4 regions of the Streptomyces sp. NPDC048258 genome follow, and region 1 is predicted to be linked to each of the others. Evidence: riboswitches for the same ligand, from Rfam matches in the RefSeq annotation. Region 1 holds a riboswitch; each other region holds the start of a gene.
The links. Region 1 has a riboswitch for cobalamin ahead of ACGFYQ_RS05065 (ribonucleoside-diphosphate reductase subunit alpha). Riboswitches for the same ligand answer to the same signal wherever they lie in the genome.
Positions count from the first base shown of each region.

Region 2: another riboswitch for cobalamin. It lies ahead of ACGFYQ_RS06215 (energy-coupling factor ABC transporter permease); the one in region 1 lies ahead of ACGFYQ_RS05065 (ribonucleoside-diphosphate reductase subunit alpha).
Region 3: another riboswitch for cobalamin. It lies ahead of ACGFYQ_RS32260 (cytochrome P450); the one in region 1 lies ahead of ACGFYQ_RS05065 (ribonucleoside-diphosphate reductase subunit alpha).
Region 4: another riboswitch for cobalamin. It lies ahead of metE (5-methyltetrahydropteroyltriglutamate--homocysteine S-methyltransferase); the one in region 1 lies ahead of ACGFYQ_RS05065 (ribonucleoside-diphosphate reductase subunit alpha).

Region 1 is NZ_JBICZH010000002.1:189,045-196,451, reverse strand. Features, by position in the region: gene ACGFYQ_RS05090 (extracellular solute-binding protein) at 1-155, opposite strand, end outside; gene ACGFYQ_RS05085 (GntR family transcriptional regulator) at 447-1,211, shown strand; gene ACGFYQ_RS05080 (carbon starvation CstA family protein) at 1,316-3,538, shown strand; gene ACGFYQ_RS05075 (YbdD/YjiX family protein) at 3,535-3,765, shown strand; gene ACGFYQ_RS05070 (GNAT family N-acetyltransferase) at 3,834-4,331, shown strand; cobalamin riboswitch at 4,376-4,505, shown strand; gene ACGFYQ_RS05065 (ribonucleoside-diphosphate reductase subunit alpha) at 4,648-7,035, shown strand; gene ACGFYQ_RS05060 (ribonucleotide-diphosphate reductase subunit beta) at 7,035-7,407, shown strand, end outside.
Region 2 is NZ_JBICZH010000002.1:447,705-455,111, forward strand. Features, by position in the region: gene ACGFYQ_RS06200 (ATP-binding cassette domain-containing protein) at 1-804, opposite strand, end outside; gene cbiQ (cobalt ECF transporter T component CbiQ) at 801-1,550, opposite strand; gene ACGFYQ_RS06210 (energy-coupling factor ABC transporter substrate-binding protein) at 1,554-1,904, opposite strand; gene ACGFYQ_RS06215 (energy-coupling factor ABC transporter permease) at 1,904-2,599, opposite strand; cobalamin riboswitch at 2,629-2,853, opposite strand; gene ACGFYQ_RS06220 (flavodoxin family protein) at 2,954-3,673, shown strand; gene ACGFYQ_RS06225 (YhjD/YihY/BrkB family envelope integrity protein) at 3,755-4,666, shown strand; gene ACGFYQ_RS06230 (DUF2252 domain-containing protein) at 4,678-6,018, opposite strand; gene ACGFYQ_RS06235 (amphi-Trp domain-containing protein) at 6,081-6,329, opposite strand; gene ACGFYQ_RS06240 (diacylglycerol/lipid kinase family protein) at 6,423-7,407, opposite strand, start outside.
Region 3 is NZ_JBICZH010000018.1:137,962-145,368, reverse strand. Features, by position in the region: gene aceB (malate synthase A) at 1-1,303, shown strand, start outside; gene ACGFYQ_RS32265 (3-hydroxybutyryl-CoA dehydrogenase) at 1,300-2,184, shown strand; cobalamin riboswitch at 2,332-2,557, shown strand; partial or broken gene ACGFYQ_RS32260 (cytochrome P450) at 2,732-3,952, shown strand; gene ACGFYQ_RS32255 (hypothetical protein) at 4,357-5,355, opposite strand; gene ACGFYQ_RS32250 (SWIM zinc finger domain-containing protein) at 5,706-7,352, opposite strand.
Region 4 is NZ_JBICZH010000016.1:165,916-173,322, reverse strand. Features, by position in the region: partial or broken gene ACGFYQ_RS30650 (M48 family metalloprotease) at 1-188, shown strand, start outside; gene metE (5-methyltetrahydropteroyltriglutamate--homocysteine S-methyltransferase) at 2,256-4,574, opposite strand; cobalamin riboswitch at 4,748-4,972, opposite strand; gene ACGFYQ_RS30640 (TetR-like C-terminal domain-containing protein) at 5,097-5,825, opposite strand; gene bla (class A beta-lactamase) at 5,996-6,913, shown strand; gene ACGFYQ_RS30630 (substrate-binding domain-containing protein) at 6,941-7,407, opposite strand, start outside.

The sequences.
Region 1 (7,407 bases):
CAGGCCTTCGGCGCGGAGCCGTCCATGACCCAGACGGTGATCTCCTTGGCGCCACCCGCGTCGGCCTTGCCCTTGTCGTCGCCGCCGTTGCCGCACGCCGCGACTCCGACCATCATGCCCGCGACACTGACCGCCGCGATGAGCTTGCGCTTCACGCCACCCTCCTCAGGGATGCTGCCTGCAACTTCCCTCGCCCGCCGCGGTGACGTACGTATCAAGTACTGCCGTGGGGCCGGGATCTGATCCACATTGGTTTAGACCAGTAGCTGGAGCTTGGCCTAGACCTTTAGGGGTGTCAAGGGTCTAATGAGCGGGTGCTCGGTCCGTTATCGGACCGACACCTGGGGAGAGAGAAGGCCTGTCCCCCCACACGTGTCACGATGTGACCGCACATATCGGAGGAGCCGGTGACGGCAGCGAAACTGGAGTCGGGAAGGCGGGCGGCGATGGCCACCGAAGGGGCGATCACGGAGCCGGAAGGCGGGGCGGCCACCCGCACGGCGCGTGTACCCAAGTACTACCGACTCAAGCGGCACTTGCTCGACATGACCGAAACGCTGCCACCCGGCACGCCGGTACCGCCGGAGCGCACGCTGGCGGCCGAATTCGACACCTCGCGGACCACCGTCCGCCAGGCCCTCCAGGAGCTCGTCGTCGAGGGGCGGCTGGAGCGCATCCAGGGCAAGGGGACCTTCGTCGCCAAGCCCAAGGTCTCGCAGGCGCTCCAACTCACCTCGTACACCGAGGACATGCGCGCCCAGGGACTGGAACCGACCTCCCAGCTCCTCGACATCGGCTACGTGACCGCCGACGACACCCTCGCCGGACTGCTCAAGATCAACACCGGTGGGCGGGTCCTGCGCATCGAGCGCCTGCGGCTGGCCAGCGGTGAGCCGATGGCCATCGAGACCACCCACCTCTCGGCCAAGCGCTTCCCCGCCCTGCGCCGCTCGCTCGTCAAGTACACCTCCCTCTACACCGCTCTCGCCGAGGTCTACGACGTCCATCTCGCCGAGGCCGAGGAGACGATCGAGACCTCACTGGCCACCCCGCGCGAGGCCGGCCTGCTCGGCACCGACGTCGGGCTGCCGATGCTGATGCTCTCGCGGCACTCCCTGGACGCGGACGGCGAGCCGGTGGAATGGGTGCGGTCGGTGTACCGGGGCGACCGGTACAAGTTCGTGGCCAGGCTCAAGCGACCTGCGGTCTAGCACTCGCGCCCCTATACCGGAATACGGACGGGGTCTTACGTTCACCGGGCAATCCCCCGTAGATTCCCTGCGCTCACGCAGTGATCGACGAGGGGACGAGAGCCATGCCGGAACCACAAGCTACTGGTACAGAACGGGACGTGGCGAGTCCGGGCGGCACGCCGGGCTCGCCTTCGCCGAGGTCCATCGCCGTGTGGGTGCTCGTCGGTCTCGTCGGCGCCCTCGGCTGGGCCGTGCTCGCCCTCTCGCGCGGCGAGGAGATCTCGGCCGCCTGGCTGCTCGCCGCCGCGCTGGGCTCGTACGCGATCGGCTACCGCTTCTACTCCCGGTTCATCGCGCACCGCGTACTGAAGGTGGACAAGACGCGGGCCACCCCCGCCGAACGCCTCGACAACGGTGTCGACTTCCACCCCACCGACCGGCGCGTGCTCTTCGGCCACCACTTCGCGGCCGTCGCCGGCGCCGGACCGCTCGTCGGACCCGTGCTCGCCGCCCAGATGGGCTACCTGCCGGGCACCATCTGGATCGTCGCGGGCGTCATCTTCGCGGGCGCCGTCCAGGACATGGTCACGCTGTTCTTCTCCACCCGCCGCGACGGCCGTTCGCTCGGCCAGATGGCCCGGGACGAGATCGGCCCCGTGGGCGGAGCCGCCGCCCTGGTCGCCGTGTTCGCGATCATGATCATCCTGCTGGCCGTGCTCGCACTCGTCATCGTGAACGCGCTGGCGCACTCCCCGTGGGGCGTCTTCTCCATCGGCATGACCATCCCGATCGCCCTGTTCATGGGCTTCTACCTGCGTGTGCTGCGCCCCGGCCGGGTCACCGAGATCTCCGTCATAGGCGTCGCGCTGCTGCTGCTCGCCATCGTCGCGGGCGGCTGGGTCGCCGAGTCCTCCTTCGCCTCCACCTTCACGCTGGAGAAGGAGACGCTGGTCATCTGGATGGTCGTGTACGGCTTCGTCGCGTCGGTGCTGCCGGTGTGGATGCTCCTCGCGCCCCGCGACTACCTCTCCACCTTCATGAAGATCGGCACGATCGCGCTGCTCGCGCTGGGCGTGGTCATCGCGATGCCGACGCTGAAGATGCCCGCGGTCACCGACTTCGCTGCCCGCGGCGACGGCCCGGTCTTCGCCGGCTCGATGTTCCCCTTCGTCTTCATCACCATCGCGTGCGGGGCCCTGTCCGGCTTCCACTCCCTGGTCGCCTCGGGCACCACACCGAAGATGATCCAGAAGGAGACCCAGGTCCGGGTCATCGGCTACGGGGCGATGCTCACCGAGTCGTTCGTCGCGGTCATGGCGATCATCGCGGCCTGCATCATCGAGCCCGGACTGTTCTTCGCCGTGAACTCCCCCGGCGGAGTCATCGGCACCACGGTCGAGACCGCCTCGGCGGCGGTGACCAACTTCGGCTTCGCCATCACCCCGGACGCCCTCGCCCAGGCCGCGAAGGACGTCGAGGAGGCCACCCTGCTGTCCCGTACGGGCGGCGCGCCGACCTTCGCACTCGGAATGTCGGAGATCTTCTCGGCCGTCCTCGGCGGCGCCGGGATGAAGGCCTTCTGGTACCACTTCGCCATCATGTTCGAGGCGCTGTTCATCCTGACGACGCTCGACGCGGGCACCCGCGTCGGCCGGTTCATGCTCCAGGACACCCTCGGCAACGTGCACAAGTCCTTCAAGGACGTCAGCTGGAAGCCGGGCGTCTGGCTGGCGAGCGCCGTCGTCGTCCTCGGCTGGGGCTACTTCCTCTGGGTCGGCATCAAGGACCCGCTGGGCGGCATCAACCAGCTCTTCCCGCTGTTCGGCATCGCGAACCAGCTGCTCGCGGCGGTCGCCCTGGCCGTCTGCACCACACTGCTGGTCAAGTCCGGCCGGCTGAAGTGGGCCTGGGTGACGGGTGTTCCGCTGGCGTGGGACGTCGCCGTCACGCTCACCGCGAGCTACCAGAAGATCTTCTCGGACGACGTGAAGGTCGGCTTCTTCGCGCAGCGCGACAAGTACCAGACCGGCATCGACGCGGGCAAGGTCCTGCCGCCCGCCAAGAACATGGACGACATGCACACCGTGGTCACCAACGCCACGGTGGACGGCGCGCTGTCGGCGCTGTTCGCGATCCTGATCATCATCGTGCTGGCGGACGCGGCCCGGACCTGCTTCAAGGCGATCAGCAGCCCGGAGTCCGTGAAGCTCTCCGAGGTCCCGTGGACCGAGTCGAAGATCGTCGCTCCGGCTGGACTGATCCCGACCGCCGAGGAGCGGGCCGAGCTCGTCGCGGCCGGCCTCGACTCGGGCGGCGGCCGGGTCAAGGAGCCGCTGTCCTCATGAGCGGGCTCGTGAGCAGCCTCATCAGCGGCCGCACGAGCCTGCGCGGCGCGCTGGCCCGGGTCCGGTTCTACGTACGGGAGTTCTCGGGCGAAGCGGCGTACGACCGGTACGTGGCCCACGCCCGCTCCCACGACCCGGACGCGCGGGTCCCGACCCGCCGGGAGTTCGAGCGGGCCCGCACGGACGCGCGCGAGGCGGACCCCCGCGAGGGCTTCCGCTGCTGCTGAGGGACAGCCGAAGGGCCCCGCCCCGAACGGGTGGGGCCCTTCGGCCTGCCTCCGGCACACTCGACGGCATGGACATCACGATCAGGCCGGTGCGGCCCGCCGACTACGCGGAACTGGGCGAGATCACCGCCCAGGCCTACCTCGCCGACGGGCACCTGGACTTCAACGAGGACGACGGGTACCTGCACGTGCTGCGCGACGTGGCCGGCCGGGCCGCCCGGGCCGAGGTGCTCGTCGCCGAACAGGACGGCCGGCTCCTGGGCGGAGTGACCTTCGCCGCGCCCGGCAGCCCGCTGGCCGACATCGCCGGCCCGCACGAGGCCGAGTTCCGGATGCTCGCCGTGGCCCACGAGGCGCGCGGCCGGGGCGCCGGCGAGGCGCTGGTGCGGGCGTGCGTCGAGCGGGCCCGGGCCGTCGAGGGCGTGACGGGGCTGGTGCTGTCCACCCAGCGCACCATGGCCGGCGCCCACCGGATCTACACGCGACTGGGCTTCGTACGCACTCCCGAGCGGGACTGGGCGCCCATCGAGGGCCTGACGCTGCTCACCTATCAGTTGAAGCTGTAGCCACGCCGACACAACATGTGGGGGCTGCCGCATCCGGTCGCCCCCACATGTATGCTCATGCCTGCTGTCGCCGCAGGGGAATCCGGTGCGAATCCGGAACTGTCCCGCAACGGTATGAAGTGTCCGCCTACCGGACACCAAGTCCGAGGACCTGCCGACAGCGCGCCCGGCTCGACCGAACCGGGTGCCGATACGTCCGGGCCTCGCGGTTGGGCCGGTGGACGCCATGGGGTGTACGCGTTCCTGCCACGCCCGCATGCGCCCGCTCGCGCCCCGCCCCGCCGATGACCGGGCCGAGCGAGGGAGAGCTCCCGCCGTGACCATCGCGCCTTCCGCACCGCGCGCCGAGTCCGTTTCTGGCGACAACACCGAGGGCCCGGGGGCCACGCTGCTGCGTACCCTCACCGAACTGACGGCGGACCTCCCCGACACCGACCCCGGCCGGGTCGCCGCCGCCGCGCTGCGCGGCCGCAGCTCCGCCGCCGACGAGGCCGAACTGCGCGGGCTGGCCACCGAGGCCGCCGCGGGGCTCATCTCCGAGGACCCCGCGTACTCCCGCCTCGCCGCGCGGCTGCTGACCCTCGCCGTCCGTGACGAGGCCGCCGGCCAGGGCGCCACCTCCTTCTCCGCGTCCGTCGCGGTCGGGCACCGCGAGGGGCTCATCGCCGACCGCACCGCCGAGTTCGTCCGCATCCACGCGAGCCGCCTGGACGCGCTGGTGGAGCACGCCCTCACCGAGGGCGCCGACGACCGCTTCGGCTTCTTCGGCCTGCGCACCCTGCACAGCCGCTACCTGCTGCGCCACCCGATCACCCGCCAGGTCGTGGAGACCCCGCAGTTCTTCATGCTGCGCGTGGCCTGCGGCCTCGCGGAGGACGAGAGCATGCGCGCGGTCGAGGAAGTGGCCTCGCTGTACCGGCTGATGAGCCGCCTCGACTACCTGCCGTCCTCCCCCACGCTCTTCAACTCCGGCACCCGGCACCCGCAGATGTCCTCCTGCTACCTGCTGGACTCCCCGCTGGACGAGCTCGACTCGATCTACGACCGCTACCACCAGGTCGCCCGCCTCTCCAAGCACGCCGGCGGCATCGGTCTGTCGTACTCCCGCATCCGCGCCCGCGGTTCGCTGATCCGCGGCACCAACGGCCACTCCAACGGCATCGTGCCGTTCCTGAAGACCCTCGACGCCTCCGTCGCCGCCGTGAACCAGGGCGGCCGCCGCAAGGGCGCCGCCGCCGTCTACCTGGAGACCTGGCACGCGGACATCGAGGAGTTCCTGGAGCTCCGCGACAACACCGGTGAGGACCAGCGCCGTACACACAACCTGAACCTCGCCCACTGGGTGCCGGACGAGTTCATGCGCCGCGTGAACGCCGACGCCGACTGGTCGCTGTTCTCCCCGGCCGACGTGCCCGAGCTGGTCGACCTGTGGGGCGACGAGTTCGACGCCGCCTACCGCAAGGCCGAGGAGTCGGGACTGGCCCGCAAGACCATGCCCGCCCGCGACCTGTACGGCCGGATGATGCGCACCCTCGCGCAGACCGGCCAGGGCTGGATGACCTTCAAGGACGCCTCCAACCGCACGGCGAACCAGACCGCCGAGCCGGGCTCCGTCGTCCACTCCTCTAACCTGTGCACCGAGATCATCGAGGTCACCAACGACGGCGAGACGGCCGTCTGCAACCTCGGCTCGGTCAACATGGGCGCCTTCGTGGTGGACGGGGAGATCGACTGGGAGCGCCTGGACGAGACCGTCCGCACCGCCGTGACCTTCCTCGACCGCGTGGTGGACATCAACTTCTACCCGACCGAGCAGGCCGGCCGCTCCAACGCCCGCTGGCGCCCGGTGGGTCTGGGCGCCATGGGCCTCCAGGACGTCTTCTTCAAGCTGCGGATGCCCTTCGACTCCCCCGAGGCGAAGGCCCTGTCCACCAAGCTCTCCGAGCGCATCATGCTGGCCGCGTACGAGGCCTCCTGCGACCTCGCCGAGCGCAGCGGCCCGCTGCCCGCCTGGGAGCAGACCCGCACGGCCCGCGGTGTCCTGCACCCGGACCACTACGACGTCGAGCTGAACTGGCCGGAGCGCTGGGACGCGCTGCGCGCCCGCGTCGCCAAGGGCGGCATGCGCAACTCGCTGCTCCTGGCCATCGCCCCGACGGCGACGATCGCCTCGATCGCGGGCGTGTACGAGTGCATCGAGCCGCAGGTCTCCAACCTGTTCAAGCGCGAGACGCTGAGCGGGGAGTTCCTCCAGGTCAACGCGTACCTGGTGGACGAGCTGAAGCAGCTCGGCGTGTGGGACGCGCAGACCCGCGAGGCGCTGCGCGAGTCCAGCGGCTCGGTGCAGGGCTTCGGCTGGATCCCGGCCGAGGTGCGCGAGCTGTACCGCACGGCGTGGGAGATCCCGCAGCGCGGCCTGATCGACATGGCGGCGGCCCGTACCCCGTTCCTCGACCAGTCCCAGTCGCTGAACCTGTTCCTGGAGACGCCCACCATCGGCAAGCTCAGCTCGATGTACGCGTACGCCTGGAAGCAGGGCCTGAAGACCACGTACTACCTGCGCTCGCGCCCGGCGACGAAGATCGCCCGCGCCGCGTCCGGCTCCGCCGTCCCGGCCGCCGCCACGCCCCTTCCGCAGGCCGTCGACGCCGACGCCCTGGCCTGCTCCCTTGAGAACCCCGAGTCCTGCGAGGCCTGCCAGTAATGAGCTCCAACGAAACCAAGAACCTCCTGGACCCGGGCTTCGAGCTCACGCTCCGCCCCATGCGCTACCCGGACTTCTACGAGCGCTACCGGGACGCGATCAAGAACACCTGGACCGTCGAGGAGGTCGACCTCCACTCGGACGTCGCCGACCTGGCGAAGCTGACCCCCTCCGAGCAGCACATGATCGGCCGTCTGGTCGCGTTCTTCGCGACGGGCGACTCGATCGTCTCGAACAACCTGGTGCTGACGCTCTACAAGCACATCAACTCCCCGGAGGCGCGCCTGTACCTGTCGCGCCAGCTGTTCGAGGAGGCCGTGCACGTCCAGTTCTATCTGACGCTGCTCGACACCTACCTGCCCGACCCGGACG
Region 2 (7,407 bases), 260 kb from region 1:
CGCCTCCGGGGTGCGGGGGCCCGGGACGTCGGCGGGGAGCAGGCCGCGGGTGCGCAGGAAGGCCGTCACGGCCGGGGACCAGGCCTGGCGCAGGCCCGCCTCGGCGAGCAGGGCCGGATCCGAGAGCAGCGCCGGGGCCGGGCCGACCCGGATGCCCGACGGGGCCAGGACCGCCGCGTCGTCGGCCCACCGGACGGCCAGGTCCACGTCGTGGGTGGCCATCACCACCGTGGTCCCCGAGGCGCGCAGCCCCGCCAGCACGTCCAGCAGCCGCTCCTGGCCGTCCGGGTCCAGCCCGGCGGTCGGCTCGTCCAGGATCAGCACCCGCGGGGCCATCGCCACCGCGCCCGCGATCGCCGCGCGCTTGCGCTGCCCGTACGAGAGCAGGTGCGTCGGGCGGTCCCGCAGCGCCGTGATGTCCAGCGCGGCGAGGGCGGAGTCGACCCGCTCGCGGACCTCCGGCACCGGCAGGCCCAGGTTCATCGGCCCGAAGGAGACGTCCTGTTCCACCGAGGCCGCGAACAGCTGGTCGTCCGGGTCCTGCACGACCAGCTGGACCGCCGTCCGCAGCCGGGTCAGGCCGGCGCGGTCGTAGGTGACCGCCGCGCCGTCCAGGCGCAGCGCGCCCGACCCCGGCCGCAGGCCTCCGCTGAGCAGCCGCATCAGCGTGGTCTTGCCGCTGCCGTTGCGGCCCAGCAGGACCAGCGCCCGGCCCTCGGCGATCCCGAAGTCGACGCCGGAGAGCACGGCGGGCCCGTCCTCGTACGCGTAGCCCGCGCCCACCAGTTCCACCAACGGCCTCACAGGTACAGCTCCTTCAGTACGAGGGTCACGGCGGTCAGCCCGGTCAGCAGCGCGGCGGACGCGGCCAGGAAGCGCCAGGACAGCGCCGCCTCGGGGACGAGCACGCGCAGCGCGCCGTCGTAGCCGCGCCCGGCCAGGCCCGACTGGAGCCGCGCCGCGCGGTCGAAGGCGCGTACGAACGAGGTCGCGGCGAGCCCGCCCACCGAACGCCACGCCGCCGCCCGGCCGGTGGTGCCCAGCCGGGCCGCCTGGGCCTGCCGGACCCGGGCGAGGGAGTCGAGCAGCAGGAACCCGATCCGGTACATGACCAGGGCCACGTCCACCACGGGAGCCGGCACCCCCGCCCGGACCAGCCGCGGCAGCACGTCCGAGACCGGGGTGGTGAACGCGAACAGCAGCACGCCGAGCGAGGCCGCCGAGGTGCGCAGCAGCAGCTCCGCGGCGTGCCGTGGGCCGTCCGGGGCCAGCGAGACGAACCCGGCGGGCCCCCCGACGGCGAACAGCAGCGGCAGTGCCCCGGTGAAGCAGAAGCCGAGCGGGATCCGGAAGGCCCGCCACAGCTGCCGCCGGGCCACCCCGGCGGGGCCGAGGAGCACGGCGAGCGTGGCCGCGGCGACCAGCGGCCCGCCGGGCCACGGGGGCAGGCACACCGCGGCGACCGTCAGCCCGATCCCCAGCAGGGCCTTCTCCAGAGGGTGGCGATGGCGCCAACGGCTGCTGTGCGCCGCCGCGTCGATCGGCAGCACCGCCTACGACTCCGTGGCGGACGGGGACGCGGACGGGACCGCGTCGGCAGCGGCGGCGGCCGCACCCTGACGGCGACCCCGGCGGACGCCGAAGTAGTACGCGAGCACGCCCGCCCCCAGCGCCGCCTGGAGGGCGAACAGCGCCGACTCGATCTCCGCGGAGGGCGGCTCGTACAGCGGCGAGAACCAGGGCTCGTAGTCCGGCTTCAGCTCGGTGATGGCCGCCTCCGCCTGCGCGTCGGCGCCGGCGAACGGCTCCTCCTTGCCCTCGCCCAGGCCAAGCGCGAGCGGGAGCACGGCCAGCGCCGCCACCAGGAGCAGCAGCAGGGTGTTGATCTTCGCGTTCCTGGTCATCAGGCCGACGCCTCCTGCTTCGTCCCGGATCCGGTGAGCTTCGCGACGCCGAGCCGGACCAGGTCCGACCTGCTGGACTGCATCAGCAGCCGCATCACGAGCACGGTCAGCAGCCCTTCGCTGACCGCGAGCGGGATCTGCGTCACCGCGAAGATGCCGGCGAACTTCTCCAGCGAGCCGACGAATCCGCCGCTCGCGTCCGGGAAGGCCAGCGCCAGCTGGACGGAGGTCACGCAGTACGTCACCAGGTCGGCGAAGAAGGCACCGAAGAACACGGTCACCATCAGCGGCAGGCCGGACTTCCGCAGCAGCCGGTAGACGCCGTAGCCCGCCCAGGGCCCGGCTATCGCCATCGAGAACACGTTGGCGCCGAGGGTGGTGAGCCCGCCGTGCGCCAGCAGCAGCGCCTGGAAGAGCAGGGTGATCGTGCCGAGCACCGCCATGATCGGCGGCCGGAAGAGGATGGCCCCGAGCCCGGTACCGGTGGGGTGGGAGCAACTGCCCGTCACAGAAGGGATCTTCAGGGCGGACAGGACGAAAGTGAACGCCCCGGAGGCTCCGAGCAGCAGCGTGCTCTCCGGATTGGCCTTCACCTCGCGGGTGAGGGCGCGTACTCCGTGTACGACAAAGGGAGCGGACGCGGCGCCCCAGGCGACCGCGTGCAACGGGGGCAGAAACCCCTCGGCAATATGCATGAGTGGGGAAGACCTCTCCAGCACCTCGTGGATGGACAGCGCGCCCCGGCCGGTCTCCTGGCTCACGGGTGCCGATGCCCGGACTCCGCCTTCCCGGGGCCGTGCGGTGTCCCGCGCGGGCCCAGTGGCTCCCCGCTGGGGGGCACCTCCCAGACGGGGTCTGGGGGAGGTGGAGCCGGACTTCCCGATCACAGTGGCGAGGGCCGCACCGGTTTCACACCGGTTTCCCGAACACCAAGGCCCACTGACCCTAGTCGGCCGCGCGGACCGGCACCAACCCGCCCCGATCGGCGTGGGTCCCCGTACGGGCGCGGCCGGGTGGCGGCCCCGGCCCGGCCTCCACAGGCTGGGACCGTGGCTGCCGACACCGAGTACGACTACTCAGACCTAACCGCCGTCTACGTGAACTGCACGCTCAAGCGCTCGCCCGAGACCAGCAACACCGAGGGCCTGATCGACAAGAGCCGCGCCGTCATGGAATCGGCCGGGGCCCGGACCTCGCTCATCCGCGCCGTCGACCACGACATCGCGACCGGCGTCTGGCCGGACATGACCGAGCACGGCTGGGAGAGCGACCAGTGGCCGGTCCTCTACAGCCAGATCATGGACGCCGACGTCCTCGTCCTGTGCGGGCCCATCTGGCTCGGCGACAACAGCTCCGTGATGAAGCAGGTCGTCGAGCGGCTCTACGCCTGCTCCTCCCTCCTGAACGAGCAGGGCCAGTACGCCTACTACGGCCGCGTCGGCGGCGCCCTGATCACCGGCAACGAGGACGGCGTCAAACACTGCGCCATGAACGTCCTCTACAGCCTCCAGCACCTCGGCTACGCGATCCCGCCGCAGGCCGACGCCGGCTGGATCGGCGAGGCCGGGCCCGGCCCCTCCTACCTCGACCCGGGCTCGGGCGGCCCCGAGAACGACTTCACCAACCGGAACACGGCGTTCATGAGCTGGAACCTGATGCACCTGGCCGCGCTCCTCAAGCGCTCGGGCGGCTTCCCGGCGCACGGGAACCAGCGCTCGCTGTGGGACGCGGGGTGCCGCTTCGACTTCGAGAACCCCGAACACAGGTGAGGGACGTTCCGGCAGGCACCCGGCCACGGGCTCCCGGGATCCACGGAGGGGAGGGCGGCTCTCATCGATCGCGAGCGATTCATGAGGACGCTGACGTTCTGGCTGCGTCCGGCATTCGCGCTTCGCGTGGTGAACCGATTCCAGAGAATCGCGGGGTTCGATCGCTCGATGGCGCTGGCGTCCAGCATGCTGACCGCGATGATCTCCCTCGCGATCCTCTGCGGTGCCGTTCTGGCCGGCATCGGCGACAAGGACGTCGCCGACCGGATCATCGACCGGTACGGCCTCACCGGGGCCGGAGCCGATGCCGTGCGGCAGGTCTTCGCCTCGACCACGGACACGAGCATCGGCGTCCTCGGGGCCCTGTTCCTGCTGATCTCCACGCTGAGCTTCGCGCGAGCGGTGCAGCGGTTGTTCGAACAGACGTGGCAGCTCAAGCCCCTGAGCGTGCGCAACACCGTGAACGACCTGAAGTGGGCCCTCGTCTTCCTGGTCTACGTGCCGGTGAGCGGCTGGCTCTTCGCCGCCACCGGCGGCGGGCACCTCACGCCGGCGGCGACCCTGCTCGAAGCGTCGCTGACCGGGCTCTTCCTCGTCTGGGGTGGCTGGATCCTCTCGGCGAAGAGGGTCGCCTGGCGTGATCTCCTGCCGTTCGGTGTCATCGCGTCCGTTCTGACGGCGCTCTATTCCGTGGGCGCGGACTTCTATCTGCCACGTCTGTTCAACTCCTACGCCGACCGCTACGGCGCGGTGGGCGTGGTCTTCGCGATGCTCTCGGCGTTCTTCGGCATCGTGCTGGTCGTGGTGGGGTCGGCGGCGCTCGGCCGGGAGGTGCGTGACGAGCTCGGCCGCATCCGCCAGGGCGAGCGACCGCCCGATGACGAGATCCGCCGTGAATGGGACAACGTGGTCGACCAGATGAGGGAGCGTTGGCACACAACCCGGGGGAAGATCTCCCGCTTCCGGCCGGACAGGAAAGCGAAACGGCGCTGAGCGGGTTCGGTTCAGACTCCGGTGGTGGCGATGATGTCGCCGTCGGCGACGGCAGCGGTGAGCGCGGCGTGGTCGGAGACGGTCTGGTCGGCGTAGTGGAGTGCGAAGTCGGCGATGGCCCGGTCGAAGGTGTCGGCGTTGCCGAGGTAACCGGCGATGGCGACGCGGTCGCCGGAGCGGGCGTGGGCGCGGGCCAGGGCGATGCCGCACAGTTCGGCGTACTGGCGGAGCACGGCCGGGCCCATGGTCTCGACCAGCGCCGATCCCTTCATGTCACGCAGCTGTCGGCAGTAGAAGTGGCGTCCCTCCGGTCCGGTCGTCCAGCCGAGGAAGATGTCGCCGGTGGCCTGCATCAGCCGCTGTCCCGCGACCACCCGGTGGCCGTGATGACCAGCGCCTTCGGCCGGCAGGTGGTCCTCCAGTACGGACCGCGTGGCTTCCTTGATCTGGAGGAAGAGCGGGTCCCGCTCGTCGCGACCGGTCAGCAGGACGATGAAGCAGCGTGTGCCGACGCTTCCCACGCCGACGACCTTCCGGGCCGCGTCGACGAACCGGTAGCGGTCCAGCAGGAGGCGGCGCTCCTCGGGGAGGGTGCTGCGGTACTGGCTGAAGATCGCGTCGACGGCCCGTGTCGCGCGTTTGCCGACGGGCTCCAGCAGAGGGGGGTCGTGGATGATGCGCCGGCGGCCGCCCCGCATCTCGGTGAGCTTGTCGAGTGCCTGCAGGCTGGTGCGCCCGCGGGCGCGTTCCAGGTTCGCCTCGGCCCGTCCGCGCCGCTTGCGCTCGCGGATCAGGGGGAGTACCGCGTAGGGGTCGATCCGCTCGTACCAGACGGCGAGTTCGCCCTGCTCGGCCAGCTGCCGCATGGCACGCCGGTAGGCCGCGGCCGCGGCGCGGGCGGCTCGCCACGCCCGTTCGTCACCGTGCCCCCGGTCGCGGGCGGCCACGGCGACGCTGGCGGCGAGCCGCTTGACGTCCCACTCGAACGGGCCGGCCAGGGTCTCGTCGAAGTCGTTGAGGTCGAACAGCAACGCGCGCTCGGGTGAGGCGAAGACGCCGAAGTTCAGCAGGTGCGCGTCACCACAGAGCTGGACGGTCAGACCGGTGTTCGGTACGGCGGCGAGGTCCGCGGCCATGACGGCGGCCGCGCCGCGCAGGAAGGTGAACGGGGAGACCGCCATTCGCCCGTAGCGGATCGGCAGCAGCTCGGCCACCCGGTCGGCGGCCTGCCGCCGCAGCACCCACAGGGGATCGGCCCGGTCCGCGGCCGGTGTCCACCGGCCGTGCGAGGCCCGTCCGACTTGCTTGCGGACCGCGCGCCCGGTCCGGGCCCGATCGGCTGGACTGGTCATGGTCTGCTCCTTGTCGCTCCGCACCCGGCCTGGACGGCGGGACGGCGGATCGCGGGCGGGGCCTATTCCTCCGTGGCGCCGGCCTTCGAGGTCGGCCACTTGAGTTCGATCTCCAGCTCGATCTGCCCGTCGCCGACCTCGACCTCGATCTCGCTGAGGAGTTCGTCGGGGATCCGCAGGGTCAGCGTCCCGGGTCCGAGTTCCAGTTCGGCTTTGCCGCCGCGCCTGAGTGCGTCCGCGAGCGCGGAGAGCCGATCGGCGGCCTCAAGGCGTGACAGCGAACTCTTCTGCTCGAATTCGAGGTCCTTCACGGATGTCTCCAACCTGGGAGGAACGGGAACGGCAGACACCGTCAATTGTGACGCTGGGCATCATTTCGGGCATCCCGATGGGAGGCGCCGGCATCACGGGGGGTCCGCGCCGTCGGCCCGGTCCTCCGCCGCCGCGCCCGGCCGCGACCGGGCGAAGGCCAGTGCGACGACATCACGCCAGTGGGGAGGCGGAGCGGGCGTGCGGGACCCGGGCCGGTGCCTCGGTACCAGAACGCGCAAGGCGCCCGGGCGGACGGTGCAGGTGACGGGGGCGGGCAGCGACAGGGCCTCTCCGTCCACGGCGACCGCGATGCGGTCGGTGTGCGCGGTGATGACGATCCGGCGTGAGGCCAGTACGTGCAGACCCGCTGCCCGGGCGCCTCTGACCGCGATGTCCGCCGCCTGGGCCGCACTGCCCACCCGGATCCCGACGACACCCAGCAATCCCAGGTCCAGCCGGGGTCTGTGGCCGCCCGCGGACGTGGGTTCGGGGGTGGAGTACGGGTTGTTGCTCACCAGAAGGGCCTGCTGGGACTCCAGCTTCGTCTCGTCCGTCTGCGCGTCGAGCGTGTGACCGGAGTATCCGAGCAGGAGGTCCGGCAGCGCGTCCAGAATCGAGCCCGCCTTGGCGTCGCGGTAGTCCGGGCGCTGCACGACCTGCGCGTAGACCCCGAACGAGGCCGTGTTGACGAAGGCGCGGCCCCCCACGACGCCCAGGTCGATCCGGAGCTCCTCCCCGTCGGTCAGCGCGTCGAGGCACCGGGCCGGGTCCTCGCGGTCCAGACCGAGGTCCATGGCGAAGTGGTTCCTGGTGCCCGCGGAGATCGCCAGGAACGGCAGGTCGTGCTCGGCGGCCACCTCGGCCACCCGGGCCTGTGTGCCGTCGCCGCCCGCCACCCCCAGCAGGTCCGCGCCCTCGGCGACCGCCCGACGGGCGATCGCCGCGAGGTCCGTCTCGCCCGCGCTGCCCAGCAGCACGACCCGGGCGCCCAGTGCCTCGGCCTTCTCGACCAGACCGAAACGGCCGACCTTGCCGCCGCCGGACTTCGGGTTCATGATCAGCACCGGATGCCGGGGG
Region 3 (7,407 bases), on a different contig from region 1:
GCGCCGTATGACGATCAATGCCCTGAACTCCGGTGCCCGCGTGTGGATGGCCGACTTCGAGGACGCCACCGCCCCTACCTGGGACAACGTCATCGACGGCCAGCTGAACCTGCTCGACGCGATCACACGACGCATCGACTTCACCACCCCGGAGGGCAAGGAGTACCGGCTCGGTACGGACCTGGCGACCATCATGGTCCGCCCGCGCGGCTGGCACCTCACCGAGGACCACCTGGAGATCGACGGCCGGCCCGTCTCCGCCTCCTTCGTGGACTTCGGCCTGTACTTCTTCCACTGCGCCCAGCGGCAGATCGACGTCGGGTACGGCCCGTACTTCTACCTCCCCAAGCTGGAGAACCGGTACGAGGCCCGGCTGTGGAACGACATTTTCCTGTTCGCTCAGGAACTCCTCGGCATTCCCCGCGGCACGATCCGCGCGACCGTCCTGATCGAGACGATCACCGCTGCCTTCGAGATGGAGGAGATCCTCTACGAGCTGCGCGAGCACAGCGCAGGACTGAACGCGGGCCGCTGGGACTACCTCTTCAGCCTCATCAAGACCTTCGGCCACCGCACCGACTTCCAGCTGCCCGACCGGGCGAAGGTCACCATGACCGCCCCGTTCATGCGGGCGTACACGGAACTCCTCGTCCGCACCTGCCATCGGCGCGGCGCCCACGCCATCGGCGGCATGGCCGCCCACGTCCCCAGCCGGGACGCGGAAGCCAACAACGCCGCGCTGGCGAAGGTGCGCCTGGACAAGGAGCGGGAGGCCGAGGACGGCTTCGACGGATCCTGGGTCGCCCACCCAGGGCTCGTCCCCGTCTGCCGCGAGGTCTTCGACGGGGTCCTGGGGGAGCGGCCGAACCAGCTGGAGCGGACGCGCGAGGATGTCGAGGTCGCCGCCGCCGATCTGTTGAACGTCCGCCGGACCTCCGCCCCGCCAACCCAGGAGGGCATCCGCTCCAACGTGGCCGTGGCGCTGCGCTACTTCGACGCCTGGCTGCGCGGCAGCGGCGCCGTCGCACTGAACGGGCTGATGGAGGACGCCGCCACCGCCGAGATCGCCCGCGTTCAGATCTGGCAATGGCTCCGCCACGACCGGGTTGACCGGGGGGCGGTCATCGACCTCCTCGACGCCGAATGCGCGGCCCTGGAGGCCGAGGACCCGCAGGCGCTCGCCCTCGAAGCACGGGAGATCTTCGTGGACACGGCACTCTCGATCCGCCTCCCCGACTTCTTCACCCCCGAGGCATACACCCGCCACCTCGTCCGCCGCGCCGCCGCGCAGGTGAACGCGTGAGCGCCCCCGCGCAGTCGGCCCGCATCCAGCGCGTCGGAGTCGTCGGCGGAGGCCAGATGGGCGCAGGCATCGCAGAGGTCTGCGCCCGCGCCGGACTCGACACCGTCGTCGCCGAATCGGACGCCTCCACCGCCCGCGCCGCCCGGGAACGTGTCGCCGTCTCCCTGGAGCGCGCCGTCCAGCGGGGCAAGATGGACCGGATGTCCGCCGAGGACGCCCTGGCCCGGCTCGTGTTCACGGGCGACCTGGAGGACCTCGCCGACCGGCAGCTGGTCATCGAGGCCGTCACAGAGAACCCGGACGCCAAGACGGAGATCTTCACCGCCCTCGACAAGATCGTCGAGGACCAGGAGGCCATCCTCGCCACCAACACCTCGGCCATTCCGATCATGCGGCTGGGTATGGCCACCGGCCGCGCCGACCGGGTGGTGGGCCTGCACTTCTTCAACCCCGTCCCCGTCCTGCCGCTCGTGGAGGTCGTCTCCTCCCTCCACACCTCGGCGGACACCATCGCCGACGTCGAGGCCTTCGCCAGCGACACCCTGGGCAAGACCACGGTCCGCTCCCAGGACCGTGCCGGCTTCGTGGTCAACGCGCTGCTGATTCCCTACCTCCTCTCCGCCATCCGGATGGCCGAATCCGGGTACGCCAGCGCCGCCGACGTGGACGCCGGAATGGAACTGGGCTGCGCCCACCCGATGGGGCCGCTCAAGCTCGCCGACCTGATCGGCCTGGACACGGTCGCGGCGATCGCCGAGTCCCTCTACGAGGAGTTCAAAGAACCCCTGTACGCGCCGCCCCCGCTGCTCCAGCGGATGGTGCAGGCGGGGCTGCTCGGCCGCAAGAGCGGCCGCGGGTTCCACACATACGGCCGGGGCTGAGGGTCCCGGCAGGTCTCCGGGCTGAGGGTGCGCCGGAGGCACGCAAGAACGGTGGAGGTGTGGCGAGTGGTGTCGCCGCACCCCACCGTGTCTCATTTCATCGTCCGACATGTGGAAAGCAGCGTCCATTCCCCGGTCAGTCGACCTACTGTGGGCCTCGCAGCTGGTTCGCCCCGTCCGCCAGGCGGGATGCGTCGTAAGAGGGAACCCGGTGGGAATCCGGGACTGCCCCGCAGCGGTGAGCGGGAACGACCGCCGTCATACGCACTGGGACCGGAACCGGTCCTGGGAAGCGACGGCCAGTAGGTGCCCGCCGGGAGACCGGCAGGCGTGCCCGCGAGTCCGAAGACCTGCCCGTTGCCCGTGCGCGATCGACCGCGCCCGGTTTCCCGGTGACCTCGTGGGCGGGTCGGCGTGCACCTCAGGCGGATCCTCCCCGTCGCGTACCCCAGTCGTACGCGAACCCGGCGGTCCGCCCGTTCCGGCACCCCTTCGCACCCTCGACCCTCACCGGGTCCATGGAGACATGCTCGCGAAGGAGAGTTCCGTGACCACCGAGTCCGCAGCCGCGGCAGTACAGGCCACCGTGTACGGCTACCCCCGCCAGGGACAGAACCGCGAACTGAAGAAGGCCGTCGAGGGCTACTGGAAGGGCCGCGTCACCGCCGACGCCCTCCAGGACACCGCCCGCGACCTGCGCCGCACGAACTGGCAACAGCTGGCCGAGGCGGGCATCACCGAGGTTCCGACCGGTGACTTCTCGTACTACGACCACGTCCTGGACACCACGGTCATGGTCGGCGCGGTACCTGCCCGCCATCAGGCGGCGGTCGAGGCAGGGGCCCTGGACGGGTACTTCGCCATGGCGCGCGGCACCCAGGACGTGGCCCCCCTCGAGATGACCAAGTGGTTCGACACCAACTACCACTACCTCGTCCCCGAACTCGGCCCCGACACCGTCTTCACGGCCGACTCCGCCAAGCAGGTCGCCGAACTGAAGGAGGCCCTGGCGCTCGGCCACACCGCCCGCCCGGTCCTGGTCGGCCCGGTGACGTACCTGCTCCTCGCCAAGCCCGCGCCCGGCGTGGCCGCCGACTTCGAGCCGCTGACCTTGCTCGACCGGCTGCTGCCCGTCTACGCCCAGGTCCTCGCGGACCTGCGCGCCGCGGGCGCCGCATGGGTCCAGCTGGATGAGCCCGCCCTCGTCCAGGACCGTACCCCGGCCGAACTGAACGCCGCCGCCCGCACCTACCGGGAGTTCGGCGCCCTGACCGAGCGCCCCAAGCTGCTGGTGGCCTCGTACTTCGACCGGCTCGGCGAGGCCCTGCCCGTGCTGGCGAAGGCCCCCGTGGAGGGGCTCGCCCTCGACTTCATCGACGCGGCCGAGGCCAACCTCCGCGACCTCGCCGCGGTCGGCGGCCTCCCCGGCAAGCGACTCGTCGCCGGCGTGGTCAACGGCCGCAACATCTGGATCAACGACTACCAGAAGTCGCTGACCACCCTCGGTACTCTCCTCGGCCTCGACCCCCACCGCTGGACGGGAGACGAAGCACTCACGACCCGCGGCAACGCCTACCTCCCCTTCAGCGCCGGCGCGCACCGCTGCGTCGGTGCCCCCTTCGCTGCCATCAGCGCACCGGTCGCGCTGGCTGCCCTGGCCGCACGGTTCGAACTACGGCCGGCCCGCCGTGGAAGGTCTCCTGCCCGGGGACGGGCACGACGTCCTGCACGAGGGCGCCGGATTTCTCCGCCAGGTAGGCGAGGGGCTCGCCGAGCCCGCATGCCACCATGGTGAGCACCGCCGCCGAGATGGTGGCCTGGCGCTGGACCGAGCCGGGTACGGTCGGTGTCGCGGGCAGGGCGGCCTGACCGACGGGCAGGCCGCCGATCACCAATGTGCCGTGCGGGCCGGAATGCCTTCTGAACCGGCGCACCTCACGGCGCAGCAGTAGCGGAAGATCCTCCCAGGCGTCCCGGGCCCGTGCCACCCACTCGGGGCTGTCGACCTGGTCGTCCCCGCGGGTGCACAGGGTGCGGGCCAGCCGCTCGCACGCGCCGGCATCGGCCGGACCCAGCTCCCGGTCTGCGGCGACGACGGTGCTTTGGTTGGTGTCGGGCGTCGTCTCGGGCATCAGGGTCTCCTGCCGGGGCGTGGGCGGCGGACGCGCGGACTCACGAGTGGCGCAGGCCGGCCACGGCGTCGGCGATGTAATGGTCCCCGAATCGGATCAGCGAGGCGTACTGGGCCGCCCGGCGATGGCGCATCAGCCGTAGTTCGGCGACCGCGTTGTCGGGACCTTCGGGCTTCTGAGCGATCGAACGACGCAGATGCACCATCGAGTACGCGAGGGTGACGTGCCGTTCACCGTCCACGATGTCGGCTTCCAGGAGAGCACCCCGTGCCTCGGCCAGCTCCGGGGCGCGGGCTGCCAAGTGCTCGTAGGAGTCGGGAACCACGGACAGCAGGTCCTTCATCGCCGCCCGGAACAGCTTGTATCCGCGATGTTGGCGCCCGCTCAACGGGATGTCCACCGACGGAGGCGCCATGGTGTGGCGTATCGACGCCATGTAGTAGTCGGCCGGGATCGTACTGGCGTGGGCCATCGCTGCGGGGAAGCCGCGCACGTACACCGTCGCATCGGCCAGCCGCGTGAGGGCGGCATCGCCGTCGCCGTGCCGCAGATGGTGGGTGGCGTCGGCCACGGCGACCGCAGCGCAGACGTTGAACAGGACATGGACCTGGTGACCGATGAGCCACCGAGCACTCCACACACTCTCCAACGACGATCCCGCACCGGCCTCGGGGACGGCCACCGTCGGGAGGGAGTCATGGTCTGCGCCCGGCGCTGCGCCGGTGAGATCGAGCATCGACTGCCGCATCCCGGTCACCTCCAGCGCCAGGTCGGAACCCGACAGCGGAGCATCACACAGATCCTCCAGACCGCGGTGGATGACCAGGACACCGTGCAGGGCAGCCTGCTGATCCGACAGCTCCCCCTCACGGACCCGGAAGAACGACTGACTGGTCGACTCCGCCGGCAGTCCCTCACCGACCACGGCCGGAGCCAGATCCGACAGCGCGGCCGCCAACTCACCTGCGACCGTGGCAGCCTGCCGCAGCGCGAGGGTGCGCTCGACAGGTCTGGCATGGGTCGACACCGCGGCCAGCACGCGCGCGGTTCGCTTCGCCTCAGCATCGACCCGTGGGCCCAACACCGGGACGGGCCGCCCGCCTCGGGGCTCTCGGAACACGGCGACAGAAGGATGACCGGCAACCGGTGATAAGCCCATGGTTGAAGTACTTCGCCAAGAACACTCCACACGAAACCTGATCAGCAAGACCATTCCTGTGCGGTGCACCGGAGTTGGCCGGGAGGTCAGCGGCGGCGAGCCCGGTATGCCGCGTGGGCTCCGTCCGACCCAGGCCGTCAGCGCCGCCTCCACCGTGGGTCCCGTACGAGGACTTGGCAGAGGCCCAAGCCAAGCATCGGAGCACGGCGGGCGAGACGGCGCGGTACCGCTCACAGTCCGTGCAGGTCGAGAGTCGCCATCAGCTTCCGCTTGCGTTTCTGGTCGGCGCGCAGGGAGGCCAGGTAGGTGGCGAACTCGGCCTCGGTACCGAGTGTGCGGTGGCAGGAGCGGGCGCTGAGCAGCAGCTCCGCCATGCGTTCGTAGGTGCTGTCACCGGTCTGCTTGCGCAGCGGCTCGATCCAGCGCAGGTAGACGGTCAGCGCGTCGGCCGGTTTCTTGTCGCGGATTCGGTCGGCCAGGGCCAGCCACTGCCGCTGGTCCGCGTACCCGTCGGCGGCCGCTTGCCAGGCGGCTTCGAGGTCGGCGTCGTCCATGAGCGCGTCGACCAGCACGGAGCCGCCGTACCAGCGGCCGTCTCTGGGCTGGGCGGCCGCCTTCAGTACCTCCAGGGCGCCCGCGCGCTCGGAGCCCTCCCAGGCGTTGGCCGCCCGGGCCGCTGTACGCAGATGCTGGTAGGCGGCCAACGAGGGGCGGGCCTGCAGCAGGTCCCGGCGGATCGCGACCACGCCCGCGAGGCGGTCGGCCCGCGCGTACCGTTCGCAGACGAAGGTGACCAGCTCGTCGTCCGGCCCCCAGTCGGACTCGGCCTCCCGCAGGCCGCGTTCGGCCCACTCCAGGGCCTCGGCCGCACGGCCCGCCGCTTCCAGCTCCTTGGCGATCACCAGGTGGGTGTGGCCGTTCGGGGCGAGGTCTGCCGCGTGGACGGCGACCAGCGCGTCCACGCTGCCGCCATCCGCTTTCAGGAGGCGCTCCATGAGGAACTTCTCCGGCCACCCCTTGGGGTTGGCCCGCCAGGCGGCCACCACCAGTTCGCGCGCCCGGATCATGCCCGGCTCACCCAGGGCCTCCCGGTAGTCGAAGAGGTCGATGTCTGTGGCGTCGTTCTCTTCATCCAGCAGGTGGTGCACCAGCCACTCGGCGGTCTCCACCGGGTCGGGGCGGGCGGACAGGCAGGCCTCCAGGTGGGCCCCGGCCAGCCCGGTGGCGACTTCCCCGATCAGGCCGTCCGAGTCGTCGATCTCCCCGTAGGTGCGGCCCAAAGCCTGGAGAGCTTCGCGGGCCACCTCCACGGCGTCTGCCGACCGGCCGCTTGAGGTCATGGCCCGCAGGGCGGTGACCGCCTCTGCCGCCTGCTGCCCGTAGGCGTGGGCGTCGGCGTACTCGACGTAGCCGTAGCGGGCGAAGGGGCGGGTGTCGAGGAGGCTCAGGATGCGCTCCCGGACGATGCCGGTGTCCTCTCCGGCGGTGGCCGCGCGGAGCTCAAGGCGGCGGCGCAGGTCGCGGTCGTCGGAGAGCTGTTCCCGTACCAGGACGAGCAGTTCCTCGCGGGTGCGGGACTCCAGCCAGGTGTCCAGCAGTCGGGTGCGCGAGGCGGCGGCCGCCCGCTGCCGCGGTACGGATTCGGCCTGCCGCAGTACGGTCAGGCCCACTGCCACGCAGTGCTTGCAGAAGTTGCCCTCCCGCCCGTACGGGCAGTCGCACCAGCCGGTGAGCCCACCGTCCTCGCGCTCGGCCAGCTCGACCTCGTAGGCGTCGGTGCCGTCCACGGTCGCGGTGATCGCTTCGTCCCCGATCTCCAGCCGGGACACCGCGGACAGGTAGCCGACCCCCCGCTCGAAGGAGCGCGCCCCTGCCATCCGGCGCAGGTCTTTCTCGGCGAAACCCAGAGCATGTGTCACGCCATTCATTCAA
Region 4 (7,407 bases), on a different contig from region 1:
TCGTCCACCTCGCCCGCTCGGACGTCCTGCGAAGCCGAGAGGTCTACGCCGACCTGACCGCGCTGCGCTGGGGCGCGGACCCGCACGCCTGGGCCGACGAGACCTCCCGGCAGGCAGCCGGGCCTGTGCGCCGCGCCCTCGCTCCGTTCCTCGCGCTGTGGCGCACCCACCCGCAGTGGGGCCTGCGCCGGGGTGCCCTGACCGACCCCGCACCGCTCTTCCGCACCCCTGCCCTGACGTTCTTCCTCACCGGCACCACGGTGGTGCTCGTCGAGGTACACCTGCTGTACTACCTGGCGCCGTACAACCTGGCGACGGTCGGCGTGACCCAGGTGATCACGATCGTGTCCGCCGCCCTGGTCACCGCGATCACCGGGATCGCGCTGTGGCGGGCGGTCGCGTACGCCGTCCTCACCGGGGCCCGGGTGCCCTCGGGCTGGTGGGCGGGAGGGTGGCTCGGAGCGGGCATCGCGGCCGGCACCATACTCACCAGTTCGGGCGGGAGTGGGGTGTGGCTGCCGCAGCGGCCGCAGCTCCTGCTGCTGCCCGTGGCTGTGGGGATGGCCTTCGGATGGTGGATCACGCAGTGCGCCCACCTGTGGACCCGTACCTGGCGCGGCCGCACCCTGCGGACCGCCGTGCTGGTCGGTCTGCTGGCCGTCGTTCCCGCGCTGGCCCTCTGGCTCGCCTGGTGGCACCTGATGGGGACGCTGTATGCGAGCGGCTTCACCGCGCGCGCCGCCGGAGTGGCCCAATGGGTCCTCAACTGGTTCCCATCGGCGGCCCCGTCGGGAGACCCGGGCCGGGTGCCGGGGATCACGACCGTACTGCCCCTCCTGGGCAGCATCACCTCCATCCACCTGATACCCCTCGCACTCACCGTGCTGTGGGTGGTACCGCTGGCCGCCTGGGCGGTCGGCCCGGCGTCGGCCCGGCCGCGCTGGCACCCCGGTCCGGCCGCGCCGCCCTCCGGCGACGTGGTGCCGCCCCTGCGGCGGGTGCTGCTGCCGGGGCTGCTCGGCGGGGTGCTGGCCTGGGCCGCGTTCGTGGGCGTCCAGGCGTACCTGCACACCGGTCAGCCGGTACCGGAGGCGCGAGGAGGGCTGTTCGCGCTGCGCTACACGGCCGGGACCCTGCTGGCCCTGAGCGGGCCGGCCGGGCTCGCCGCCCTCGCGGCGGCTGCGCGGACGGGCCGGTTCAAGCTGTTGGGCAGCCTGATCGCGGCTCAGAGCACCACCGTGCTCGGGTTCGTCGGGGTGACCGTCCTCGCCTCCCTCGACGGCTGTTCCGGGCCCCTCAACGTCCTTCAGGACAGCTGCGCGTGGCGATCGGCCTGGCAGCTGCCGCTGTTCCCGTTCCTCTACGTGCTGAACGTCGCCCTCGTTCTGGGGACCGTCCTCGCCACCGCCGTCGCGGGCGCCGCGGCCATGGCCTCCGCCGCCCACCGACGCGTCCGGGCGCCCCGGCCCCGCGCGACGGCCACGCGCACCCCGGCCCGCGTCACCCGCACCCAGCGCGTCACCGTCGGTCTGCTCTGCGCGGCGGCCGTGGGGCTCAGCGGCACGGCCGATGCGTTCCGGCTGCGCACCCTCACCTTCACGGTCGATCTCGTCGGCTCCCAGAATCAGACGGCGCAGCTCGCGGCCGTTCCCGACGCACCCGTCTCCGACGCGACACGGGCACGGCAGGTGGATGCCTGGTACGACCTCGGGGGCTACACCGTCCTGGAAGAGCTCACCTCGCTTTCCGGCAGGCTGAGCACCGCCATCCGCGCGGCCAAGGGCGCTCCCTGGGATTCGGTGGACCAGCAGCTCCGGCCGGTGTGCGAGCAATGGGTGCGGGCCGGACTGTACGAGACGGTCTGGTTCCGGGTACCTGAGCGGGAAACCCAGGCCGACTGGCACGCCGTCGCCGTGCACGCCGGCCAGGGCGGCCGACGCTGCACGGCGGCCCTGACCGCGCGCGACCAGACGGCGCTGGTGAACGCGCTCCGCGAGCTGATCACGGCGGGCCGCTGCACCGCCTCGGTCAACGCCCGGATCGACGCGGTGCTGCGCGGCGACGGCCGCAAGGGCACGATCCGGCCACCCGTGCAGGGGGGCGACCTGCGACCGGGCCGGGTGAGGCATGGCCGGGTCTGGTCTGGCCCGGACGGACCGGCTCGCCGCGCGCGGTCGCCCGCACCACCCCCGGAGCCGAAGCCGGAGCCGAAGCCGGGAAGAGCGCGGTCGGCGCTCTTCCCGGCTCGCCCGGGATCAGACGGCGGGAAGTTCCGTACGAACCTCTCGGGCCGCGGTGACCAGGTGCTCCAGGGAGGCGCGGGTCTCGGACCAGCCGCGGGTCTTCAGGCCGCAGTCGGGGTTGACCCACAGCCGCTCGGCGGGGATCGCCTCAAGCCCCTTCCGCAGCAGGGCCGCCGCCTCCGCGGCGGACGGCACGCGCGGTGAGTGGATGTCCCACACACCGGGGCCGACCTCGCGCGGGTATCCCACGCCCGCGAGTTCGTCGGCGACCTGCATGTGCGAGCGGGCCGCTTCCAGGCTGATGACATCGGCGTCGAGATCGTCGATGGCCTGCAGGACGTCGCCGAACTCGGCGTAGCACATGTGGGTGTGGATCTGGGTGTCCGGCCGGACGCCGCTCGTGGTGAGGCGGAACGATTCGGTGGCCCAGGCGAGGTACTCGGCGTGACCCTCGGCGCGGAGCGGGAGGGTCTCGCGCAGCGCGGGTTCGTCCACCTGGATCACCGAAGTCCCGGCGGCCTCAAGGCCGTTCACCTCGTCACGCAGGGCGAGGGCGACCTGGCGCGCGGTGTCGCCGAGCGGCTGGTCGTCGCGTACGAAGGACCAGGCGAGCATGGTGACGGGGCCGGTGAGCATGCCCTTGACCGGCTTGTCCGTCTGAGCCTGGGCGTACCCCGTCCAGCGGACCGTCATCGGCTCGGGGCGGGAGATGTCGCCGGCGAGGACCGGGGGGCGGACGTAGCGGGTGCCGTAGGACTGGACCCAGCCGTGTTGCGTGGCGAGGTAGCCGGTGAGCTGTTCGGCGAAGTACTGGACCATGTCGTTGCGTTCGGGCTCGCCGTGCACGAGTACGTCGATGCCCGCCTTCTCCTGGAAGGCGAGGACCTCGCGGATCTCGGCCTTGATGCGCTCCTCGTAGCCGGCCGTGTCGATGCGTCCGGCGCGCAGATCGGCGCGGGCCGTGCGCAGTTCCGTGGTCTGCGGGAACGACCCGATGGTGGTGGTCGGCAGGAGGGGCAGGCCGAGGTGGGCGCGCTGGGCGGCGGACCGTTCGGCGTACGGCTGGGAGCGGCGCCCGTCGGCGTCGGTGACGGCCGCGGCGCGGGCCCGTACCGCCGGGTCGTGGGTGATCGCCGAGTTGGCGCGGGAAGCGAGATCGGCCCGGTTGGCGGCGAGTTCGGCGGCGATCGCGTCGGTACCCCGGGCGAGGCCTCGGGCCAGGGTGGTGATCTCGGTGGTCTTCTGCCGGGCGAAGGCCAGCCAGCGGCGGACCTGCGGGTCGATGTCCCGTTCGGCGGCTGCGTCCAGCGGGACGTGGAGGAGGGAGCAGGACGCGGCGACGTCGACGCGGTCGGCAAGTCCCAGCAGGGTGCCCAGCGTCGCGAGGGACTGCGCGTAGTCGTTGATCCAGATGTTGCGGCCGTTGACGACGCCCGCGACCAGCCGCTTGCCGGGCAGGCCGCCCACGGCGGCGAGATCGGCGAGGTTGGCGGCGGCCCGCTCGGTGAAGTCCAGCGCCAGCCCTTCGACGGGCGCCTTCGCCAGTACCGGCAGTGCCTCGCCCAGCCGGTCGAAGTACGAGGCGACCAGCAGCTTCGGCCGGTCGGTGAGCGTGCCGAGCTCGCGGTAGGCGCGGGCCGCGGCGCCCAGGTCGGCCGGGCTCCGGTCCTGGACGAGGGCGGGCTCGTCCAGCTGCACCCACTCGGCGCCGGCGGCGCGCAGCTCCGCCAGGACCCGCGCGTAGACGGGCAGCAGCCGGTCGAGCAGGGTCAGCGGCTCGAAGTCGGCGGCAACGCCCGGGGCGGGCTTGGCCAGCAGGAGGTAGGTGATCGGGCCGACGAGCACGGGCCGGGCGGTCAGCCCGAGTGCGAGGGCCTCGCGCAGCTCCGCCACTTGGCGGCTCGGGTCGGCGGTGAAGGCGGTGTCGGGGCCGAGTTCGGGTACGAGGTAGTGGTAGTTGGTGTCGAACCACTTGGTCATCTCCAGCGGCGCCAGGTCCTGGGTGCCGCGCGCCATCGCGAAGTAGCCGTCGAGGGCGTCGGCCTGGACCGCGGCACGGTGCCGGGCGGGGATGGCGCCGACCATCACGCTGGTGTCCAGCACGTGGTCGTAGTACGAGAAGTCGCCGGTCGGTACCTCGGTGATGCCGGCCTCGGCGAGCCGGCGCCAGTTCGACCGCCGCAGGTCCCGGGCGGTCTCACGGAGGGCTTCGGCGCTGACGCGGCCCTTCCAGTAGCCCTCGACGGCCTTCTTCAGTTCACGGTTCTGCCCCTGCCGGGGGTAGCCGTACACGGTGGGCTGTGCGGTCGCTGCCGCGGACTTGTCTGTCACGGAACTCTCCTTCGCGAGCATGTCTCCATGGCATCCCGGAGACGGATACGAAGACGCGAAGGGTGACGGACCGGGCGGGCCGCCTTCGCCGCGTACGGATGGGTACGCGCGGACGCCCGCCTGGTATGCACACCGACCCGCCCACGAGGTCGCCGGGACATCCGCACGCGAACGGTCGCGTGCGGGCAACGGGCAGGTCTTCGGACTCGCGGGCACACCGGCCTCTTCAAGAGGCGGCACCTACTGGCCGTCGCTTCCCAGACCCGGCTCGGGTCCAGTGCGTATGACGGCGGTCGTTCCCGCTCACCGCTGCGGGGCAGTCCCGGATTCCCACCGGGTTCCCTCTTACGACGCATCCCGCCTGGCGGACGGGGCGAACCAGCTGCGAGGCCAGCGTAGGCGTCCGTCCTTGAGGCCGGGTAGACGTGTTCATATTCCGGACACCGGGATGAGACGCGTCGGGTGGCGGACGCGGCCGCGGGGGCTCGGCGGCACCACCCGCCGAACCCCCGCGGCCACGGTTCAGTCGCTCGTCTCGCCCACGGGGACGACGAGTCCGATGCTCTCGGCCGCCACGGCGATGGCGTAGTCGAAGAACGCGGCCTCGTCCCTGACGCTGTCGTGGGTACGGCTGAAGACCTGGAACACCAGGAGCCCGATCAGATTGCTCCACAGGACGATGCCACGCTCGAGGATGTCCGAGAACGGAGCCTCGGGCACGCCGCCGAACAGCTCCGTGGCCGCGGGCAGGAGCAGCGGCGGGCCCGGCACCGTCCGCCGGGGCGGGGTGAGTTCACCGCCTTCCAGCGCCGACCGCACGATGCCGGCGAGTACCGCGGGGGTGCGCGAGGCGGGCGGGACCGTGTCCTGCGGGGCGTGGTAGCCCGGAACGGGCGAGCCGTAGATCAGTGTGAACTCGGCGGGGTTGTCGAAGGACCACTGCCGCAGCGCGCGCGTGACCGCGAGGAGCCGCGCACCGGCCGAGGCACCGGCGCCCGTGGCGGCCGCGTCCGCCTGCTCCATCGCGGCGCCGGACGCGTTGTAGGCGTCGATGACCAGCGCGGTCAACAGGTCGTCCCGGTGCGGGAAGACGGCTTCCACCTCGGCGACGGCAAGACCGCTGTCGCGCGCCACGGCATCCAGGGACAGCCCTCCGGCACCCGTCTTCACCAGCTGTTGACGCGCGGTGTCCTTGATCACCGTCGACGGCGTCACGTTGTCGGCGGTCGCACTTGTTGCGGAAACGTCCATGCCGAAACCGTACCCGCCGGCCACAACTGCCGTGTGTGCGGCCCCCGGAGCGCCTGGGCGGCACGGACGGCTACCGCTTCTACAGCCGGCACCAGTGCCGGAGTGAACCACCTGGACTCCTGTTGCGTCCTCGCTCTCATACGGACCGGAACAGAAGTGGAGATCGCATCGTGGAATTCGCAGGAGTCCGCCCCACCCGCCGCGCCGTGCTGGCCGTCGGGGCCGGCGCGGCGCTGGCAGGGTTATCGCTCAGCGGCACGGCATTCGCAGCCCCCCGGGCCGGGCGCGACAAGATCCTGCGGCAGCTTCGCACGCTCGAACTGCGGCACTCCGCCCGCCTGGGAGTGTTCGCCCGGAACACGGCCGACGGCAGGACGGTGCTGTACCGGGCGGACGAGCTCTTCCCGATGTGCTCGCTCTTCAAGACCCTCGCGGTCGCGGCGGTGCTCCGTGACCTGGACCAGGACGGAGAGGTGCTCGCCAAGCACCTCCACTACACGGAGCGGGACGTGAGGGATTCCGGATACGGGCCGGTCACCGGGCTGCCCGAGAACCTGGCCCAGGGCATGACCATCGGCCGGCTGTGCGCCGCCACGATCTGCCAGAGCGACAACGCGGCCGCGAACCTCCTGCTCCGTGAACTGGGCGGCCCCGGCGCGGTCACCCGGTTCTGTCGTTCGGTGGGGGACCGAACCACCCGGCTCGACCGCTGGGAGCCCGACCTGAACTCCGCGGAGCCCGACCGGCTGACGGACACGACCAGCCCGCGGGCCATCGGCCGGACCTACGAGCACCTTGTGCTCGGAGACGCGCTCGAACCCCGGGACCGGGCGCTGCTGACGGACTGGCTGCTGGCCAACACGACCAGCACGGACCGCTTCAGGGCCGGCCTGCCGGCAGATTGGACGCTGGCGGACAAGACCGGTGGTGGGAGGTACGGGACGAACAACGATGCGGGCATCACGTGGCCCCCGCAGGGGGCGCCCATCGTCATGGCCGTCCTGACCACCAAGCCCCGGCCGGATGCCGGAGCGGACGACCCGCTGGTAGCCGAGACCGCCGAGCTGCTGGCAGCGGCGCTCGCCTGACGGCCCACCAGGCCGGCCGTCGTGCCGCTACTTGCGCCAGATCTTCCGGTACGCCTCGCGGTAGCCGGCCGGATCCCAGGATGTGGAGCCGTGGCTGTTGTCGGCCGTGGCGATGTGGACCGGGGCGACATAGCCGCTGGCGGGCCGGCCGGCGAACGCGCGGTTGAACTCGTCGATGATCTGCCAGCCCTGCTGGGACAGCGGCTCGGGGACGGTGGCGGCCTGGAACTGCTCGCTGTTGATGCGCTGGAAGGCGGAGGGGTCGCCGTCGCCCGCGCCGATGTTGAAGGGCGGGCCGGAGCCCGGTTCGCCGGCTGCGCGCAAGGCCGGGGCGGCGTCGGCGAAGTAGAGGTCGTTGATGGCCACGGAGTACGTCCACGTGTCCTGGAAGCGGGACAGGAGGGAGGAGACCGCCTGGGGGGTCCGGTTGCTCGCGTCCGGGATGGGGATGTTCTCGTAGGCCAGGATCCGCACCCCGGAACAGGTGGCGAGCT